One region of the Kitasatospora sp. cg17-2 genome, then DNA from elsewhere that is predicted to be linked to it. Evidence: riboswitches for the same ligand, from Rfam matches in the RefSeq annotation. Region 1 holds a riboswitch; each other region holds the start of a gene.
What was found. Region 1 has a riboswitch for cobalamin ahead of ACW14Y_RS35340 (CoA-acylating methylmalonate-semialdehyde dehydrogenase). Riboswitches for the same ligand answer to the same signal wherever they lie in the genome.

Region 1 (4,880 bases):
CCTGGTCGCCGCCGCGCTGGTCGCGGTGCGCGGGCTCGGCCTGGCGGCGCGGCTGCAGAAGGCGCTGCTGGTGTTCGAGTACGCCGTCCTGCTCGGCTTCTGCGGCTACGGGCTGTTCGCCGGCGACCAGCCGTTCTCGCTCGACTGGTTCAACCCGCTCGCGATCCCCTCCTTCGACGCGCTGGCCCAGGGCATGGTGCTCGCGGTGTTCTGCTACTGGGGCTTCGAGTCGGTGTTCAGCGTCGGCGAGGAGGTCCACGACCCCCGGGACGCCTCCCGGGCCGGCACCCTCGCCCTGGTCGTGATGCTGCTGCTGTTCCTGCTCGCCGGCACGGCCTTCCAGCGGGTGCTGCCGCTGGACGAGCTGGCGGACAACGGCGCCCACGGCCTCACCTACTTCGGCGCCCGGCTGGCCGACCAGCCACTGGCCGCGCTGCCGCTGATCGCGCTGATGTTCTCCGCGGTGGCCTCGCTGCAGTCCTCGGTGATCCCCACCGCCCGCGGGCTGTTCGCGATGGGCCGGGACGGCGTGCTCGGCCCGGTCTGGACCAAGCTGCACCCCAAGCACCGGACGCCCGCGGTCGGCACCCTGCTGATCACCGCGGTCGCGGTGGCGCTGGCGCTGTGCTCGATCGTCATCCCGACCGTCAACGACCTCATCTCGGCGGCCGTCAACGCGATCGGCATCATCGTCGCCCTCTACTACGCGCTCACCGCGGTCGCGGCCGCCGTCCGGTTCCGCCACCTGCTGCGCACCGACCTGGTCGAGGGGCTGCGCGCGGTGGTCGGCCCGCTGCTCGGCGCGGCGGTCCTGCTGGTCGTCGGCGGCTACCTCACCTGGACCTTCTACGACTCCGCCGACCACTTCGAACTCTCCGCCGACAACGGCTGGTTCGAGCTCACCGTCGTGGTACTGATGATCGTCACCGGGCTGCCGGCGGCGGCCTGGGCGCGCTGGCGGCGGCGCTCGGCGTACTTCCTCGGCGAGGCCGCGGGTACACCCGAGAAGGTCTGAGGACGACCGACGGCGCGGGTCCGGTGCACCCCCACACACCGGGCCCGTGCTCTCCCGCCGTACCGGGCACACCGCACGAAGCACCCCGCATGCCGGCACACCCGCACACCCGCACACCCGCACCACCCGAGAACGGAGTTCCACCCATGACCAAGGCCGATCTGGTCTTCACCCGCGGCCCCGTGCACACCGGCGACGCCGCCCGCACCCGGGCGACCGGTCTGGCCGTCACCGGCGGACGGATCACCGCCGTCGGCCACGACGAGGTCCGGGACCTGATCGGCCCGGACACCGAGGTCGTCGACCTCACCGGCAAGCTGCTGCTGCCGGGCTTCCAGGACGCGCACATCCACGCCGTCTTCGGCGGCACCGAGCTGGCCGTCTGCGACCTCACCGGCACCGTCGGCGTGGCCGACTACCTGGAGCGGATCCGCGCCTACGCCGACGCCAACCCCGACCAGGAGTGGATCACCGGCAGCGGCTGGTCGATGGAGAGCTTCGAGGGCGGACTGCCGACCCGGCAGCTGCTCGACTCCGTCGTCCCGGACCGTCCGGTCTACCTCACCAACCGGGACCACCACGGCGCCTGGGCCAACACCCGGGCGCTGGAACTCGCCGGCGTCGACCGCGACACCCCCGACCCGGCGGACGGCCGGATCGAGCGCGAGGCCGACGGCACCCCGAGCGGAGTGCTCCAGGAGGGTGCCACCGGCCTGGTCGCCCGGCTGGTGCCGCCGGTCACCGCCGCCGACCGGCTGGAGGGGCTGCTGCGGGCGCAGCGGCTGCTGCACTCGCTCGGCATCACCGGCTGGCAGGACGCGCTGCTCGGGGAGTTCAACGGCCAGCCGGACCCGTCCGACGCCTATCTGACCGCCGCGCGTTCCGGCGCGCTGACCGCGCGGGTGAACGGCGCGCTCTGGTGGGAGCGCGAGCGGGGCGCCGAGCAGATCGCCGAACTCGTCGAGCGCCGGGCCGGGTCGGCCCACGGCCGGTTCCGGGCCGGGTCGGTGAAGATCATGCAGGACGGCATCGCGGAGAACTTCACCGCCGCGATGACCAGCCCCTACCTGGACGGCTGCGGCTGCGCCACCGCCAACTCCGGCCTCAGCTTCGTCGATCCGCTCGCCCTGCGCGAGTACGTGACCGCGCTCGACGCGCTCGACTTCCAGGTGCACTTCCACGCGCTCGGCGACCGGGCGGTGCGCGAGGCGCTGGACGCCGTCGAGGCCGCCCGAACCGCCAACGGCCGGCGCGCCACCCGCCACCACCTGGCCCACCTCCAGGTGGTCCACCCGGACGACCTGCCCCGGTTCGCCCGGCTCGGCGCGATCGCCAACATCCAGCCGCTGTGGGCGGCGCACGAGCCGCAGATGGACGAGCTGACCATCCCCTTCCTCGGCCCGGAGCGCGCCTCCTGGCAGTACCCGTTCGGCGCGCTGCTGCGGGCCGGGGCCACCCTGGCGGCGGGCAGCGACTGGCCGGTGAGCAGCCCGGACCCGCTGGCCGGACTGCACGTCGCGGTCAACCGGCGGGAGCCGGAGGCCGAGGACGACCGGGTGTTCCTGCCCGAGCAGCGGCTCGACCTGGCCTCCGCGATCGCCGCCTACACGGCCGGTACCGCCCATGTGAACGGTTTCGACGACGCCGGGGTGCTCGCGCCCGGCCTGCTGGCCGACCTGGTCGTCCTGGACCGCGACATCCTCACCGGCCCGCCCGAGGAGATCGCGTCGGCCCGGGTGCTGCGCACCTACGTCGGCGGCGAGCTGGTCCACGCCGCCGAATGAAGACGCTTCCTGATGAGGCTGTCTGACGTTGCGTCGACTGCCGTCCGGGCCCCGGGGTGCTCCCCGGGGCCCGGCGCGTTCCCGGTGGTGCGTGCTCCGACGCGCCCGAACGGCGAGGGGCTCTGGACTTACTAGGACGTCCAACTATATGGTCGGAACAGGTCCGCGGTGTCAGGGAAGCCGGTGTGAGTCCGGCACGGTCCCGCCACTGTGACCGGGGAGTTCGTCCTCGCAGGAGTTCGGCCACTGGCAGCCAGCCGGGAAGGCCCGGGGGCGCGCGTCGATCCGGGAGTCAGGATACCGGCCGCGGACGGTCCGTGTTTTCCACGAGGATGGAGACGACACGCATGAATCCGGGCTGCTCCCGTTCCATCGCCCCCGGCTCTGCCGTGCCGACGAGCCCCGGGGTGAACCCGCGCTGACGGTTCGTCAGCCGCCGCCGTCCTGCCGCCGGGCGCACCACCGTGCGCCCGCGCACCGGCGCGGCCTCCATTCCTCCTCTCCCCATCCTGACGAGAGAAGGAATCAATGCTCCCCGACCCGACCGCCCCCGAGTCGATCGTCCCCGAACTGACCCATTTCGTCGGCGGCAAGCGCACCGCCGGGACGTCCGGCCGCTTCGGCGACGTCCACGACCCCAACACCGGGCGCGTCCAGGCCCGGGTGCCGCTGGCGAGCCGCGCCGAGGTCGAGGCCGTGATCGCCGACGCGGCGCAGGCCCAGCCCGCGTGGGCGGCCTGGAACCCGCAGCGCCGGGCCCGGGTGCTGCTGCGCTTCCTCCAACTCGTCGAGCAGGAGCGGGACTCCCTCGCCCGGCTGCTCTCCGCCGAGCACGGCAAGACCGTCGCCGACGCCCACGGCGACCTCCAGCGCGGCCTGGAGGTGGTCGAGTTCGCGGCCGGGATCCCGCACCTGCTCAAGGGCGAGTTCACCGACAACGCCGGCACCGGTATCGACGTGTACTCGATGCGCCAGCCGCTCGGCGTGGTCGCCGGCATCACCCCGTTCAACTTCCCGGCGATGATCCCGCTCTGGAAGGCCGCGCCCGCGCTGGCCTGCGGCAACGCCTTCGTCCTCAAGCCCTCCGAGCGCGACCCCTCGGTGCCGCTGCGGCTGGCCGAACTGTTCCTGGAGGCCGGACTGCCGCCCGGCGTGCTGAACGTGGTGAACGGCGGCAAGGAGGCCGTCGACACCCTGCTGGAGGACCCCCGGGTGCAGGCGGTCGGCTTCGTCGGCTCCACCCCGATCGCCCAGTACGTCTACGCGACCGCGGCCGCCCACGGCAAGCGCGCCCAGTGCTTCGGCGGCGCCAAGAACCACATGATCGTGATGCCCGACGCCGACCTCGACCAGGCGGCGGACGCACTGGTCGGCGCCGGCTACGGCTCGGCCGGCGAGCGCTGCATGGCGATCTCGGTGGCCGTCCCGGTCGGTGAGGAGACCGCCGACGCGCTGGTGGCCAAGCTGGTCGAGCGGATCGGCGCGCTGAAGGTCGGCCGCTCGGACGACCCCTCCTCGGACTTCGGGCCGCTGGTCGGCCGGGACGCGCTGGAGCGGGTCCGCGGCTACCTGGACCTCGGGGTCGAGGAGGGCGCCGAACTCGTCGTCGACGGGCGCGACTTCCGGCTGGAGGGCCACGAGGAGGGCTTCTTCCTCGGCCCCTCGCTGTTCGACCGGGTGACGCCGGGGATGCGGATCCACCGCGAGGAGATCTTCGGCCCGGTGCTGAGCGTGGTCCGCGCGGCCGACTACGAGGAGGCCCTGCGCCTGCCCAGCGAGCACGAGTTCGGCAACGGCGTGGCCATCTACACCCGCGACGGAGACACCGCCCGCGACTTCACCCGCCGGGTCAACACCGGCATGGTCGGCGTCAATGTGCCGATCCCGGTGCCGATCGCCTACCACACCTTCGGCGGCTGGAAGCGCTCCGGCTTCGGCGACCTCAACCAGCACGGCCCGGACTCGATCCGCTTCTACACCCGCACCCGCACGGTGACCTCGCGCTGGCCCTCCGGGGTCAAGGAAGGCGCCAGCTTCACCATGCCGACGATGGGATGATCGCCGTGCACGATCTCACCGAC
Region 2 (4,880 bases), 7.8 Mb from region 1:
TCGCCGAGCCGCGACAGTCGGTACCGATTTTCACGCCGGTGGCGACCGGCTGACGGGCCGTCGGCTCCGACCCTGTCGTTCGGCAGGGGTGGAGCGCGCGGGTGAGCTCGGTAAATGTGCCGATCGGCACATGTGCGGGTGGGGGTGCGGCGACCAGGATTGGGGGCATCGAGAGGGCGGCCGACCGGGCCGCCGGGGAGGGAGACCCACCATGTTCCGCATTCGTAATCGCATTCGCACCAGCAACCGTGCCGCCGTCCGGACCGCCCGGGCCACCGCTGCTGCCGGGCTGGCCCTCGCGGCGCTCACCGGCGTCGTGCCGGCCTCCGCCGATGCCCTGTCCGTCGGCAGCTCCGGGTCCGACAGCTCCGCGTCCGACGGCCGCGACGGCCGGACCGCGGGGCCGGCGAGCGTCAGCGGCAAGGCCCGGGTCTGGTACGCCTTCTCCCCGGACGACGAGATCTGGTTCACCGTCGACGCCCGGGCGAAGCCGTACTCCCGCCCCCTTCCGGGCACCAAGGCGCCCGACGGACTGCCCACCGACGCCGTCGGCACGGTCCGCTACTCCCACCGCGTGGCCGCCACCGGGGTCGTCTACAACGCCGTGGCCGAGGTGGACTGCCTCAGCACCGGCGGCCCGGTCGCCACCCTGACCGCCGTCGTCACCACCTCGGACATCGGGAATGCCAACGAAAGGATCGGTCTGAGCGTCTACCGGGGCGGCGGCCGTGACGGCGACCGCCTCGGCTTCTCCTGGGGCGTGGCCAACCTCGACATGGGTCCCGACCAGCAGCCCTACCAGCCGGTGGTCGGCACCTGCATGGCCCCGGCCCCGTTCGCCCCGGTGGTGCGGGGCGGATTCAGCGTCCACCACGTGGAGTTGGAGGCCCCGAAGACGCCCGGCCAGTAGGGCACGACACCGTAGCAACGCCGTGAGAACGCCCGGCCGACCCCCGGCCGAGCGTCCGTACGGAGAACCCGCCGAGCGGGTCCGAGGTCAGGGCGCGGTGATGCCCGGCTGGGCACCGGCGCCGAAGGACCAGCCCTCGACCTCGCCCGGAGCCGGGTTGCAGGAGCCCGCACCGAGGTTGCTGTAGGACCACGGGCCGCCGTGCGCGGCGTGCCAGTACGACCAGTAGGCGGTGCCGGTGGGGTTGGTGCAGGTCGTCGGCAGGGTGTTGATCTTGCAGACGAAGCCCGGGAAGCGCGGGTGGAAGGAGTAGGAGAAACCGGCACCGGTCAGCGCGGCGAGGCCGCTGGCCGGGTCTCCCGCGGCGCAGCCGGTCTCGATGCCGCCACCGAGGGCGGTGAAGTCGACGACCACGGTGACGCCGGAGGTGCCGGTGCAGGCGGCGGCCCGGGCCGGCGGGGCGGTCGCGGTGGAGACGCCGAGCAGGCCGGCGGTGAGGGCCGCGGCGGCGGCGAAGGCGCCGAGGGTACGGCGGGTGGGACGGGCGGAGGTGGTGGTCATGGGCGTGCTCCTCGGATGCGGCGGGCGGCGGTGCGGGGTCACGGGCGGGCCGCCGTCAGGGGCGCGCGGCCGGGGCCGGGCAGGCCAGGGTGGGGGCGGACGGGCGGGCGCCGTGGGCGCTGAGACCGGCGAGGCCCTGACCGGAGAGACCGAGGACGGCCTGGGCGGTGGCCCGGGTGGCGTTGGCGGAGTTGAAGCCGCTCGCGTCGTAGGCGACGGCGCCGCGCACGGCGGGGTCGGCCGAGCAGCCCTGCTGGAGCTTCACCAGGCTGCTCCAGCCCTTGAGGCCGCTGATGAACCGGCCGCCGGGGAGCAGGGCGGAGGTGGCCAGGCCGGTGCTGTTGGCGTTGGAGGTGGTGGCACCGGCCGCGGCGAAACCGCCGTCGGTGTTCTGGTGGGCCGTCAGCCAGTCCAGCCCCGCCTTGGCCTTGGCGCTGCGGCCGGTCGCGGCGAGGGCCTGGGCCGCGAGGGCGGTGGCGTCGGTGTCGGCGGTGCAGGTCGGCTGCCCGAAGGCGATCGGGAAGCCGCCGTCGGCGCACTGGGCGGCGGCCAGGAAGTCGACGGCGGAGGCCGGGGCCCCGCCGGGGGTGCGCTGGAGGGCGATCAGGGCCAGGGACTGGCCGAAGGCGTTGCTGTAGTCGCCCCACTGCGAGCGGTCGGAGAAACGGCCGCTCGGCGTCAGCAGGGAGCGCAGTCGGGCGGGCAGGTCGACGCCGCCGAAGGCCGACGGGGAGGTACCGCGCACCTCGGCGGCGAGCAGGAGCTTGGCGGTGGCTCCGGCGTAGGCCTCGGCGGTGCCGTCGCCGAGGTAGCCGACCAGGATGTCGGGGCGGGCGAGCCAGGCGGTGTCGCGCGCGGCGGCCTGGTCGGCGCTGCCGGCGGCGGCGAAGGCGAGCACGGCGTCGATGGTGAGGCCCTGGTCGGGGTAGGCGGTGCCGTCGAAGACCGACTCGAAGTGGTCGCCGTTGACGAGTTGGCGGGCCAGCCAGCCGGCCGCGGCGGCGTCCGGGCGGTAGGTGGTGGCAGCGTCGCCGGAGGCCGACGAGGTGATGGAGGTCGGGGCGGTGGCGGTCGGCGCCGGGGCGGCCGCCCGGGCGGCGGTGGCGGCCGGGAGGGTGGCGGTCAGCGCCAGCGCGGATATCGCGAGCAGGCGGAGCGGGCGGCGGCGGAGCGCGGAGGCGGACATGCGAGGCCTTTCCGGGCCTGGGCGCACGGGCGGCCGCCGGCGACCGCGCGGGGTGAACGGCCCGACGGCTCCGGGAGCCCCTGGCCGCAGACCACGACGGGAGGAGGGGACACACCTCCGCCGACGGGTACTCGGGCTCGCCACCGACGTGCCGTCGGCGGCCTACCGTTGCGGGTCAGCGCCGGAATTCGACCGGACTTCCCCCGACGGCGGAGTCAGAACATGACGGCTCATGATGTCGGCTCGGCTGAGAGGGGGTCAAGGCCGGTTCGAGGGCGGATCGCCATCGGTGCGGCAGCGCGGTGGCTGGGCGTGGGCGCGGCGGCAGGGCCTCAGCGGCCGGAGCGCTGCACTCCTCGCGTACGGACCGGGACCGGCACCGCGACGGACCGGGACCGGCACGGCGACGGCTGGGTTCGGCACCGCGGCGGCCCGGTGACGACAAGGACCCGCCCGGCCGCCGCAGGGATGCGGCGGCCGGGCGGGAGACCGGGGCGGACGGGGTCCGGGCTTCGGGGTCGAGAGCCCTGGTGCGGACCCCGGGGCAGCCGCCTCCGGTCAGCAGGTGCCGGCCGCGCGCTCGCGCACGACCAGATCGGTGCGGCCCGCCGTGGCGTCCAGCCAGACCACCCGGGTGCCCCGGTCGGCCACCGGGGAGTACTGGCCGCCCCGGTTGCAGGACATCCGCTCGGGGGTGCCGCCGGTGAGCGGGAGCTGCCAGAGCTTGGGCAGATCGGTGTTCTTGGGGGCACCCGTCACCTGACGGGCGGCCTCGGCGAAGGTGACCGCCCGGTCCGAGGCGGTGAGGCCGACGATCCGGCGCGGCTCGGTGCCGCTGCCACTGCCGCTGCCACTGCCGGTGCCGGTGCCGGTGCCGGACCGGGGGCCTGCGGGCAGGAGGTCGGTCACGCCGGAGCCGTCCAGCGCGCCGGAGCGGATCGTGCTGCCCTTCGTCCGGTCGAAGGGCGTCTCGACCCAGAGCAGCCGGCCGCCGGCCATCCTGAGGCTGGCCACCGAGGTCCCGGCGGTGCCGTTCGCGTCGTCGACCACGTACTGGGCGACGACCTTGCCGGCGGCGAGCGAGTAGACGGTCGGCGCACTCACCGTCCGCTCACCGACCTGCCAGCTCTCGGTCCAGGCGAGCAGGCCGTCGTGGAGGGCGAGACCGGCGGCCTGGTGGCCCTCGGGCAGCGCGATCAGCGTCTCCGGAGCCCCGTCGCGGGAGAGCACGGGCCCGCTGCGGCCGGTCGTGTGGTCCGACATCAGGAAGGCGACGTCTCCCCCGGAGACCCGCACGTCACCGAGGTACTGGTTCGGGCCGCGGTGAACGCTGCGCACCGGGCCGCCGTCGAGCGGCCGGGCCAGCACCTCCATGCCCCAGGTCCCGTCGGCCCCCGGCCCCATCGCCACCCACGCGGCGGTCGTTCCGTCGGTGGTGGGCCAGCCGTGCGAGCGGCCGTCCTCCGGGCTGAGCCGGGCGGGCTCGGCGGAGCCGGTGACAGCGCCCGCGTACACGGCCATGCTGCCCTTGGCCCCCTTGCCCGCGGTGGCCACCACCCAGCGGCCGGCGGCGACATCCGGCGCCACGCTCTCGGTGGAGAGTTCGCGCAGCAGCGGCCGGCTGTCCACGCCGATCCGGCGCTGCCAGCCGTCCTTGATCCCGTGGGCGTCGAAGGCCCCGGCCACGGTGCGGAGTTGGGCACGGTCGAGACCGAGCGCCCGCCCCGCGGCGAGCACCGCGTTGCGGGCGTCGACGAAGTCGTCCAGCGGGGTGAGGTACTCGGCGAGCGCGCGGTAGACCAGGCGGTCGGCGAGGAGCGGGTCGAGGGTGCGCCGGATGTCCCACAACGCGCCCGAGACGATGGTGGAGTTGTAGTGCACGCCGCCGCTGTCGACCCCGGCGGGCACCCCGAGGTAGTCGGCCACGGTGGTGCGGCGGTCGTCCAGCCTGCGGCCGGCGCAGGCCTCGGGGGTTCCGGTGCGGCAGAGGTCCTCGCCGAGCAGCGCGGCCCTGGGGTCGGTCATCGGGATGCCTCGGCTGGTCACCTCGATGGCATTGCCGAAGTAGTCGGCGACGGCCTCGTTGAGGGCACCGGACTGGCCGAAGTCGACGAAGCCGGCGGTGTACTTGACGACGCCGTGGGTCATCTCGTGGCCGGCCACGTCGCGGGCGGCGGAGAACGGGCGGTAGTTGCCGCTGCCGCCTCCGTAGAGCATCTTCTC
Region 3 (4,880 bases), 1.4 Mb from region 1:
CCGGGGAGTCCAGGACCAGGCTGCTGATCGAGGAGGCGAAGTCGGACCGGGCGGCGGCCTGCAGGGCCATCGTGGCGCCGAGCGACCAGCCGTACAGGACCACCCGGCCCGCGCCGCCGTCCAGCGCCAGCCGGATCGCCGCCTCGACGTCCCGCCACTCCGTCTCGCCGAAGTGGCCCAGGCCGTCCGGGGAGGCCGGCGCGCCCGCGTCGCCCCGGTAGCTGACCGCCAGCGCGGGCAGGCCGAGCCGCTCCAGGACGGGCAGCACGGGCAGCACCTGGCTCCGGTCGGCGCCCGGGCCGTGCACCAGGATCACCCAGGTGCCGCGCTTGCCGTCGAGCCACCAGGCGGGCATCGCGCCCAGCTCGCCCTCGACGGCGGTCTCGCCGAAGGTCAGGCCCAGCGCCGAGGCCGGGTCGCCGAGGTACACCCGGGGGGTGAAGCGGACCTCGGTACCGGCCGTGAGGGTGCCCCGGTCGGCGCGGGCCAGTCGGCGGGTGACGCCCTGCTCGTCGCGGTGCAGGACCTCCTCGACGACGGCGTGCCCGTCCTCGCCCCACTCGACGGCCCAGCGGCCGGGGCGCTCGCTCGCCGCGCTCCGGGTGAAGGTGATCCGCCCGGCGCCCAGGCTCTGCACCACGACCGGACCGGTCCGCTCCCGGGCGGCCCCGGCCGGGCGGACCATCCGCTCCGAGGCCCGGCGGCCGATCACCAGGACGGCCGCCCCGGTGCCGACCGCGGCGGCCGCCACGGTGGCCGCGATTCCCCAACGCATACTCGCTCCCCGCTGCTCGGTTCTGGGCCGACCGGTGTCCGGACCCACGTCACAGCCCAGTCCACTGGCCGGGACCCGGCCGGGCCAGCAGGACACGGCCGTACGGGTTGCCCCGTGAGGAAGGTCGCACCGGGTCCGTCGGAACGAGACTGCCAGAACGGACGGGTCCTCACACGGGGATCGCGGGCTCCCGTCGGGCGAGCAGCTCCCAGAAGCGCCCGGCCGGCGGGACCGTCGCGTCGGACGGCGCGGCCGCCCCCTCGGCGGGGCCCCAGCCGCCGGACCCCCAGTGCGCGGGCACCTGCCGCTCCTCCTGGAGCACGGGCAGCACGGCGTCGAGGTCCGCCCGGTCCACCGGCACGATCCGGACGATCGCGCCGGCCTGCGCCTGCCAGCGGCCCTCGACGCAGCGCCGCAGCCGCCGGTCCAGCTCCTCCCGGCGGCCGGTGGCGGCGACCAGCTCCCGGAGGGTCAGGCCCAGCACGTGCGCGAGCGCGGCCGTCGGCCCGGCGTCGCCGTCCCACTGACCGGTGGCCTCGGCGTGCCGGTACTCCTCGGCGGGGACGCCGATCCGGCGGGCCGCGCCGTCCGGGCTCAGCTCGCGGGCGAGCCGGAAGTCCCGCAGGCTCGCCGGGCGCACGCCCATCAGCCGCTCGGGCGGGCACCACAGCGCCCGGGCCAGCGCCAGGAACTCCTCCTCGCCGGGGGGCGGCCCGCCGTTCTCCCAGCCGAGGACGTGGGCCGGGAGCAGCCGGACGCCGTGCGCGGCCATGCCCTCGGCGACCTGTTCCGGGGTCAGGCCGAGGGCGGCGCGGTGGGCGCGGACGGCGGCGGGCGAGAACGGTACCGGGGGCGGCGGGGCGGGCGGGGCCGACCGGGCCGGGCGGGCGAAGAGGTGGGGGCGCTGGGGTCGCATGGGTCCCGACGGTAGGCGCGGCGCCGGGTGGTGCCCCAGCCGACGAACGCACGAAGCGGGCCGGGCGCGCCGCCCGGCGGGGGTGGAGGATCGCACAGCGGGGCGCGGTCCGGCGGCGGGCGGGCTCGGAGGTAGCGACGGGGAACGCGGGCGGCGGGGGCGGGCACGGGACGGGTGCCGGGGCGGGCGGCCGGACGGCTGCCGGGGCGGGTGCCGGCAGGGCTCCGGCAGGGCTCCGGCGTGTGACCAACCCCTCCGCGACCTCGGTTGACTCCCCCTTCGGGCCCGTGATGGGATCCTTCAGCCATTACGGAGGCAAGCAGAGGAAGCCGGTGCGAGTCCGGCGCGGTCCCGCCACTGTCACCGGGGAGCACGACCGGAGGTAAGCCACGGAGGGCCGTTCGCGGCCGCCGGAAGGCCCGGGAGCGCGTCCGACCCGGGAGCCAGGAGACTCTCACCCCCGGTACGTCGATCCAGGGCGCGGACCCTGAGTGAGGACACGCACGCGATGCAGGCTGCCCCGCCGGGCCGGGACGTCCCGCCGAGCACTCCGCCGACCACGCCACCCGCCTTCCCTTGCGCCCGCTGACCCGGGCCGCCGCGTTCGGCGCGGGCGCCGTCGCCGGGTACCTGGCCGACGCCCGGTTCGGCGATCCGCGCCGCGGCCACCCGGTGGCCGGCTTCGGCGGCGCCGCCGGCCGGCTGGAGCGGCTGCTGTGGCGCGACGACCGCGCGGCCGGCACCGCCTTCACCGCGCTGTGCGTGGGCACCGTCGCGGCCGGCGCGGTGGCCGCCGACCGGCTGCTCGGCCGCCGTCCGCTCGGCCGGGCCGCGCTCGCCGCCGCCGCGACCTGGACGGTGCTCGGCGGCACCTCGCTGACCCGGGAGGCCCGCACTGTCGGCCGCGCGCTGACGGCCGGTGACCTGACGGCCGCCCGGGAACGGCTGCCGCACCTGTGCGGACGCGACCCGAGCGCCCTGGACGAGCAGCAGATCGCCCGCGCGGTGGTCGAGTCGGTGGCCGAGAACACCGCCGACGCCGTGGTCAACGCCCTGGTCTGGGGCGGTCTGGCCGGCACCCCGGGGCTGCTGGCGTTCCGTGCGGTGAACACCCTGGACGCGATGGTCGGTCACCGCTCGCCGCGCTACGCCCGGTTCGGCTGGGCCTCGGCCCGGCTGGACGACGTGGCGGGCTGGCCGGGCGCCCGGCTGACCGCGCTGCTGACGGTGGCCGCCGCCCCCGAGCCGCGCACCGCCTGGCGGGTCTGGCGGCGGGACGGCTCCGCGCACCCCAGCCCCAACGCCGGCCAGGCCGAGTCGGCCTTCGCCGGCGCGGTCGGCGTCCGGCTGGGCGGGACGCTCCAGTACGGCGAACGCACCGAGCACCGGCCGGTGCTGGGCGAGGGACTGCGGCCGGTCGGGGTGGACGACATCGAGCGGGCCTGCGTGCTCTCGCGACGGGTGGGCGCGCTGGCCCTGGGTACGACGGTCGCCGGGCACCTGCTGCTGCGGGCGGTACTGATCGGGAAGCGGAGGAACCGGGCATGAGCAAGGCACTGCTGGTCGCCGGGACGACCTCGGACGCCGGCAAGAGCGTGGTCACGGCGGGCATCTGCCGCTGGCTGGCGCGCCAGGGGGTCGCGGTCGCGCCGTTCAAGGCGCAGAACATGTCGCTGAACTCCTTCGTCACCGCCGACGGCGCCGAGATCGGCCGCGCCCAGGCGATGCAGGCGCAGGCCGCCCGGGTCGAGCCGGAGGCGGCGATGAACCCGGTGCTGCTCAAGCCCGGCGCGGACGGCCGCAGCCAGGTGGTGCTGCTGGGCCGCCCGGTCGCCGAGGTCGGCGCGCTGGACTACCGCGAGCGCAAGCCGCTGCTGCTGGAACGGGCCCTGGAGTGCCTGGCGGACCTGCGCGCCCGCTTCGACGTGGTGGTCTGCGAGGGCGCGGGCTCGCCCGCCGAGATCAACCTGCGGGACCGGGACATCGCCAACATGGGCCTGGCCACCGCGGCCGGACTGCCGGTCGTCGTGGTCGGGGACATCGACCGGGGCGGCGTGTTCGCGGCGATGTACGGGACGCTGGCGCTGCTGTCGGCGGAGGACCAGCGGCACGTGGCCGGCTGGTTCGTCAACAAGTTCCGCGGCGACGCGCGGCTGCTGGCCCCCGGGCTGGAGATGCTGCGCGAACTGACCGGGCGTCCGGTGCTCGGCACCCTGCCGATGCTGCCGGACCTGTGGCTGGACGCCGAGGACTCGCTCGACCTGTCCACCGTCGTCGACCGGACCGCCGCGCGCGGCCCGCTGGGCGCCGACGTCCTGCGGGTGGCGGTGCTCCGCTTCCCCCGGCTGTCGAACTTCACCGACCTGGACGCGCTCGCCCAGGAGCCCGGCGTGCTGGTCCGCTGGGCCACCCGGCCGGAGGAGCTGGCCGACGCCGACCTGGTGGTGCTGCCCGGCACCCGGGCCACCGTCGCCGACCTCGGCTGGCTGCGCGAGCGCGGCTTCGAGCCGGTGCTGAGGGCCCGGGCGGCGGCCGGACTGCCGGTGCTCGGCGTCTGCGGCGGCTACCAGATGCTGGCCGGCCCGATCGTGGACGAGGTCGAGTCGAAGGCGGGCCCGGTGGAGGGCCTCGGACTGCTGCCGACCCGGGTGCGGTTCGGGGTGGAGAAGGTGCTCGGACGGCCCGTCGGCGAGGCCTTCGGCGAGCGGGTCGAGGGCTACGAGATCCACCACGGGATCGTCACCGTGGAGGGCGGGGATCCGTTCCTCGACGGGTGCCGGGTCGGTTCCGTCCTGGGCACCACCTGGCACGGCGCGCTGGAGAACGACGGCTTCCGGCGCGCGCTGCTGCGCGAGGTCGCGGCGGCGGCCGGCCGGGCGTTCGTCCCCGCGCCGGACACCTCCTTCGCCGACGCACGGGAGGCCCGGCTGGACCGGCTGGGCGAACTGATCGAGGAACACGCCGACACCGACGCGCTGTGGAAGCTGATCGAGGGCGGGGTGCCGGCGGCCGGATCGCTGCCGTTCCTTCCGCCCGGAGCCCCTGGGGAGCATGCATGAGTGACGTCCGATACCCGTTCACCGCGATCGTCGGCATGGCCGACCTGCGGCTCGGCCTGCTGCTGAACGCGGTCTCCCCGGCGGTCGGCGGGGTGCTGGTGCGCGGCGAGAAGGGCACCGCCAAGTCGAC
Region 4 (4,880 bases), 5.8 Mb from region 1:
TCTCCAGCGTGGCCGGCTTGGTGCCACCGGTGGAGCGGTCGCCCTGGACGCCCGGCTCGGTCTCGGCGATGACCAGCTCGACGGCGGCCGGGAGCTCGATGTAGAGCACCGCGCCGTCGTTCACGGCGACGAGCGCGTCGAAGCCCTCGAGCAGGTACTTGGCGGCGTCACCGACGACGACCGGCTCGATCGTCAGCTGGTCGAAGGTGTCCATGTCCATGAACACGTAGTTCTCGCCGTCCTTGTACGAGAACTGCATGGTGCGCTTGTCGACGTTGGCGGTCTCGACCTTGGTGCCGGCGTTGAAGGTCTTGTCGACGACCTTGCCCGTCAGGACCTCCTTGAGCTTGGTGCGCACGAAGGCCGGGCCCTTGCCGGGCTTGACGTGCTGGAACTCGACGACGGACCAGAGCTTCCCGCCGTCCAGCTTGAGGACCATGCCGTTCTTGAGATCGTTCGTGGAAGCCACGGGCGCACTAACTCCTGGATATAGCTGTCAAGGAACCAAGGGGTCGCGTCCTGGGACACACCCGTGTCACAGGGCGAGGAGCTCCTTGGTGGTGATGGTGAGCAGCTCGGGCCCGCCCTCCTCAAGGGGGCGAACGACGAGCGTGTCCTCGATCCGGACCCCGCCGCGTCCCGGGAGGTGGACCCCCGGGCCGACAGTGACCGGCACGCGGCTGTCCAGTTTACCCATGTCCGTGGGGCCGAGACGCGGTGCCTCCCGGATCTCCAGCCCGATGCCGTGGCCGACCGGGTGCGGAGAGGTCTCGGTGTGCCCGGCGGACTGCAGAATCTCCCGCGCCGCCTGGTCGGGCACGTGCTGCTCGACCCCCGGGCCGAGCGCCTCCCGACCGGCCCGCTGGGCCCGGAACACCAGCCGGTGCAGCTCGACCTGCCAGGGGGCCGGGGCCGCGCCGATCACGAAGGTCCGGGCGGTCGAGACGCCGTAGCCCCGGTACCGGGCGCCGAGCACCACGGTCAGGAAGTCGCCCTCCTCGACCCGGCGGTCGGTGGGCTGGTGCGCCTGCTGGCCGGAGTGGCTGCCGGTGCCGACCGAGACCGGGAACGCCGCGCGGTCCGCGCCGTGGTCGATCATCCGGCGCTCCAGCTCCATCGCCAGGTGCCGCTCGGTCCGGCCGACCAGGATCGACTCCAGCAACTCGCCGAGCGCCTGGTCGGCGATCTCCGCGGCGATCCGCAGATCGGCGATCTCGTACTCGTCCTTGACCACCCGCAGCCGCTCGACCGCCTGTCCGACGTCCGCCAGCCGGGTGCCCTCGACCAGCCCGGCCACGGCCCGGTGCCGGGTGACCGTCAGGTCGTGCTCCTCCACCGCCAGCCCGGCCACCCGCAGCCCCGCCGCGGCACCGGCGGCGGCCAGCGCGGTGTCCGCCCCGGCCGCCACCTCCAGCCGGGTCACCTCGGGCGAGATCAGGTGCTCCCCGGTGTCGTCCGGCGGCAGGTCGTCGGGCAGTGCCAGCACCGCCCGGTCCCGGGTCAGCAGCAGGGTCGCCCCGCACGGCGGACACCCGGTGAGGTACCGCACGTTCGCCGCCCGGGTGATCAGCGCCGCGTCGGTCCCGGACGCACTGCAGTGCTCCCGCAACCGCTCCCGCCGGCCCGCGTACGCATCAGCCATGCGTCGAGCCTACGAACCCCGCCCCCGATCCGCCCGCCGAACGCCCCCACCCGGGCCCGGGCGGGACTACCCGGGGCCGCCGGCGGGGGTCTGGGCGGCGGCCTGGGTGGCGGTCGGGGCGGGGGCGGTGACCGGGGCGGCGGCCCACTTCTTCTCGACGCCGGCCAGGCGCCAGTAGGCGATGGCGGCGCCCCAGACCACGACGAACAGGCCGACGATGGCGTAGCCGACGTTGTCCAGGGTGATGTCCGCGATCCAGCCGGTCACCGGGTCGGTGAGGTCCAGCTTCTCGTGCAGGACGCCGACGAGTTCGATGGTCCCGATGATGAACGCCACCGCGATGGACAGACCGGTGATGGTCAGGTTGTAGTACACCTTGCGCACCGGGTTGGAGAACGCCCACTGGTAGGCGAAGTTCATGAAGGTGCCGTCCAGGGTGTCGAACAGGCTCATGCCGGCCGCGAACAGCAGCGGCAGGCAGACGATCGCGTACCAGGGCAGGCCGGAGGCCGCGCCGGAGCCCGCCATCACCATCAGGGTGACCTCGGTCGCGGTGTCGAAGCCCAGGCCGAGCACCATGCCGACCGGGAACATCTGGCCGGGACGGGTGATCGAGCGGGTGGCCCGGTTCAGCACCCGGGCCAGCAGACCGCGCGAGTTGAGGTGCTCCTCCAGCTCGGCCTCGTCGAACCGGCCCGCCCGCATCGAGCGGAAGACCTTGAGGATGCCGAACAGCGCGGCCAGGTTGAGCGCGCCGATCAGGTAGAGGAAGACCCCGGAGGCCGAGGTGCCGACCACGCCGAGCCACTGGTGGGTGGTGGACTCGTCGTCCATCAGGGTGCTGGCCAGCTGCGCGCCGCCCGCCACCAGGGCGGCCATCAGCACCACCATCGAGGAGTGCCCGAGCGCGAACCAGAAGCCGACCGAGACCGGCCGCTTGCCGTCCGCCATCAGCTTCCGGGTGGTGTTGTCGATCACCGCGATGTGGTCGGCGTCGAAGGCGTGCCGCATGCCGAGGGTGTACGCGGTGATGCCCAGGCCCACCCCGAAGACCTGGGTGCCCACCTCGTACTTCTCCGGCGCGACGAGGAAGATCAGCGTGCCGAAGGCCACCACGTGCATGGCCAGGATCACGCCCATCAGGCCGGCCGTCCGTACGGTGTCCTCCCGCCGCCATCGGAAGGTGGGCAGGGCGGTGGGCGCCGCCGGGGCGGCGACGGTTTCGGGCAGGGTCATCCTGGGATCACGCTCCAGCACCTCGTGGAAACACTTCGTGAGATGCCGCGGCCGGTCTCCTGGCTGACGGGGCTCCCGTACCCGCCTTCCCGAGCGCGCGAGGCGCCCAGTGGCGACGTGGGTACGGACACTTCCCCCCGATCACAGTGGCGAGGGCCGCTCCGGACTGGGACCCCTGAGGGTCCGTCACCGGTCTTCCCGAGCACCACGGCGGGCAACACCGTAGGCGGCGGGCGGTGACCCTTGCAAGGCTGCGCACCTGCGCAGGTGTCCAGGATCACAGCGTCCCGCCTGCGAGAATGGCCCGTATGCATCTCGTACCGGCCGACCGCGCGGGCCACCGCACCATCGACGGGCACCGGGTCTGCGAGGCCATCGCGGCGATCGGCGACACCGCCCGCGTCCGCTCCTGGGCCGAGCGCTTCTCGCTGCTCGCCGACCCCGGCCGTCTCGCCCTGCTGCTGGCGCTGCACCGCACCGGGCCGCTCGCCGTCTCCGACCTGGCGGTCGCCACCGGCATGCGCGACCCCGCCGTCTCCCAGGCCCTGCGGCTGCTGCGGACGGCCGGGGCGGTGACCGGCGAGAAGGAGGGACGTGTCGTGCGCTACCGGCTCGTGGACGCGGATCTGCGCCCCCTGCTGGACGCGTGCGCCGTCGACACCCCCGAGCACCACGAGCACGACGACCAGCACGAGCACGGCGAGCACCAGGGGCACCACGAGCACGACGCCGCGACCGGCTGACCCCGCCCGGCCAACGGCCCGGTCAGCGGCCCGGGGTACCGGCCGGCTGGCAGGACGGGCACCAGAACAGATTGCGGGAGGCGTGCTCCTCGGCCCGGACCTCGGTGGCGCAGACCAGGCACGGCATCCCGGCCCGCCGGTAGACGTACACCTCGCCGCCGTGGTCGTCGACCCGCGGCGGGCGGCCCATCGCCTCCGGGGTGTGCTCGGGGCGCACGGTGTCGATCCGGCCCGCGCCGACCCCCTCCCGCATCAGCGCGACCAGGTCGGCCCAGATCGCGTCCCACTCGGCCCGGAGCAGCTCGCGCCCCGCCCGGTGCGGATCGATGCCGTGCCGGAACAGCACCTCGGCGCGGTAGACGTTCCCCACCCCGGCCAGCACCTTCTGGTCCATCAGCAGGGCGGCGACCGTCGTCCGGCTGGCGGCCATCCGCCGCCAGGCGGCGTCCGGGTCCGCGTCGGCGCGCAGCGGGTCGGGGCCGAGCCTGGCCGCCACCGCGGCCTTCTCGGCGCCGGTGATCAGCGCGCAGGTGTTGGGGCCGCGCAGATCGGCGACGTGCTCGTCGTTCTCCAGCCGCAGCCGGACCAGGCCGACCGGCGGCGGCACCGGGCCGTCGCCGAGCGCGGCGAAGGTGAAGCCCCCGTACAGGCCGAGGTGGATGTGCACCCAGGCGTCCTCGCCGAAGCCGAGGAACAGGTGCTTGCCGACGGCCTCCGCCGCCTCCAGCTCCCGTCCGTCGATCAGCTCGGCGCCGTCCGCGAACCGCCCCTGCGGGCTGCTGGCCCGGACCGCCCGGCCGCCGAAGGCGCGGTGGTTCTCGGCGGCGAGACGGTGGATGATGTGGCCTTCCGGCACGGGCGCGGCTCCCCCGGTCGAACGTTCAGGACCCGTCCATCATCGCAGTCGGCACCGACACACCCGCCGGGCGAACGGGCTCCTCAGCGGACCGGGATGCCCATCAGCCGGGCCAGGATCACCCGGTCCAGCTCGGCGGCGGTGGCGGCCACGTCGAGCTGGGAGTTGTCGATGATCGGCAGCCCGGAGTTGTACCAGCCGGCCATCCGGCCGTGGATCCGGGCCACCTCCTCGTCACCGAGCCGGCGGTTCCCGCTGCGCCGGGCGTTGCGGTGGAGCACCGAGTCGAGGCTGGGCAGCAGCACCACCGGGATCATGCCGGGCCCGATGTGCCGCTTCCAGCCGCCGAGGCCGATCGCCGGGCGGTCGGGGAAGACCGCGTCGTCGATGATGCAGGAGATGC

Region 2: it holds a riboswitch for cobalamin, as region 1 does, so the genes downstream of both, ACW14Y_RS02595 (peptidase) here and ACW14Y_RS35340 (CoA-acylating methylmalonate-semialdehyde dehydrogenase) in region 1, are expected to answer to the same signal.
Region 3: it holds a riboswitch for cobalamin, as region 1 does, so the genes downstream of both, ACW14Y_RS29530 (cobalamin biosynthesis protein) here and ACW14Y_RS35340 (CoA-acylating methylmalonate-semialdehyde dehydrogenase) in region 1, are expected to answer to the same signal.
Region 4: it holds a riboswitch for cobalamin, as region 1 does, so the genes downstream of both, nicT (Nickel transporter NicT) here and ACW14Y_RS35340 (CoA-acylating methylmalonate-semialdehyde dehydrogenase) in region 1, are expected to answer to the same signal.

What each region holds. Positions count from the first base shown of each region.
Region 1 covers NZ_CM132923.1:8,410,707-8,415,586, forward strand. The annotation lists gene ACW14Y_RS35325 (APC family permease) at 1-1,015, shown strand, start outside; gene ACW14Y_RS35330 (amidohydrolase) at 1,162-2,799, shown strand; cobalamin riboswitch at 2,932-3,122, shown strand; gene ACW14Y_RS35335 (hypothetical protein) at 3,092-3,292, opposite strand; gene ACW14Y_RS35340 (CoA-acylating methylmalonate-semialdehyde dehydrogenase) at 3,328-4,857, shown strand; gene ACW14Y_RS35345 (acyl-CoA dehydrogenase family protein) at 4,854-4,880, shown strand, end outside.
Region 2 covers NZ_CM132923.1:625,827-630,706, forward strand. The annotation lists gene ACW14Y_RS02580 (hypothetical protein) at 1-130, opposite strand, end outside; gene ACW14Y_RS02585 (hypothetical protein) at 212-910, shown strand; gene ACW14Y_RS02590 (flagellar hook-length control protein FliK) at 998-1,471, opposite strand; gene ACW14Y_RS02595 (peptidase) at 1,527-2,657, opposite strand; cobalamin riboswitch at 2,763-2,883, opposite strand; gene ACW14Y_RS02600 (M4 family metallopeptidase) at 3,216-4,880, opposite strand, start outside.
Region 3 covers NZ_CM132923.1:6,985,445-6,990,324, reverse strand. The annotation lists gene ACW14Y_RS29540 (alpha/beta hydrolase family protein) at 1-775, opposite strand, end outside; gene ACW14Y_RS29535 (helix-turn-helix domain-containing protein) at 945-1,691, opposite strand; cobalamin riboswitch at 1,966-2,164, shown strand; gene ACW14Y_RS29530 (cobalamin biosynthesis protein) at 2,268-3,239, shown strand; gene ACW14Y_RS29525 (cobyric acid synthase) at 3,236-4,750, shown strand; gene ACW14Y_RS29520 (putative cobaltochelatase) at 4,747-4,880, shown strand, end outside.
Region 4 covers NZ_CM132923.1:2,577,551-2,582,430, forward strand. The annotation lists gene efp (elongation factor P) at 1-469, opposite strand, end outside; gene ACW14Y_RS10185 (M24 family metallopeptidase) at 536-1,642, opposite strand; gene nicT (Nickel transporter NicT) at 1,709-2,878, opposite strand; cobalamin riboswitch at 2,911-3,103, opposite strand; partial or broken gene ACW14Y_RS10195 (ArsR/SmtB family transcription factor) at 3,187-3,522, shown strand; gene ACW14Y_RS10200 (Fpg/Nei family DNA glycosylase) at 3,644-4,477, opposite strand; gene ACW14Y_RS10205 (AAA family ATPase) at 4,561-4,880, opposite strand, start outside.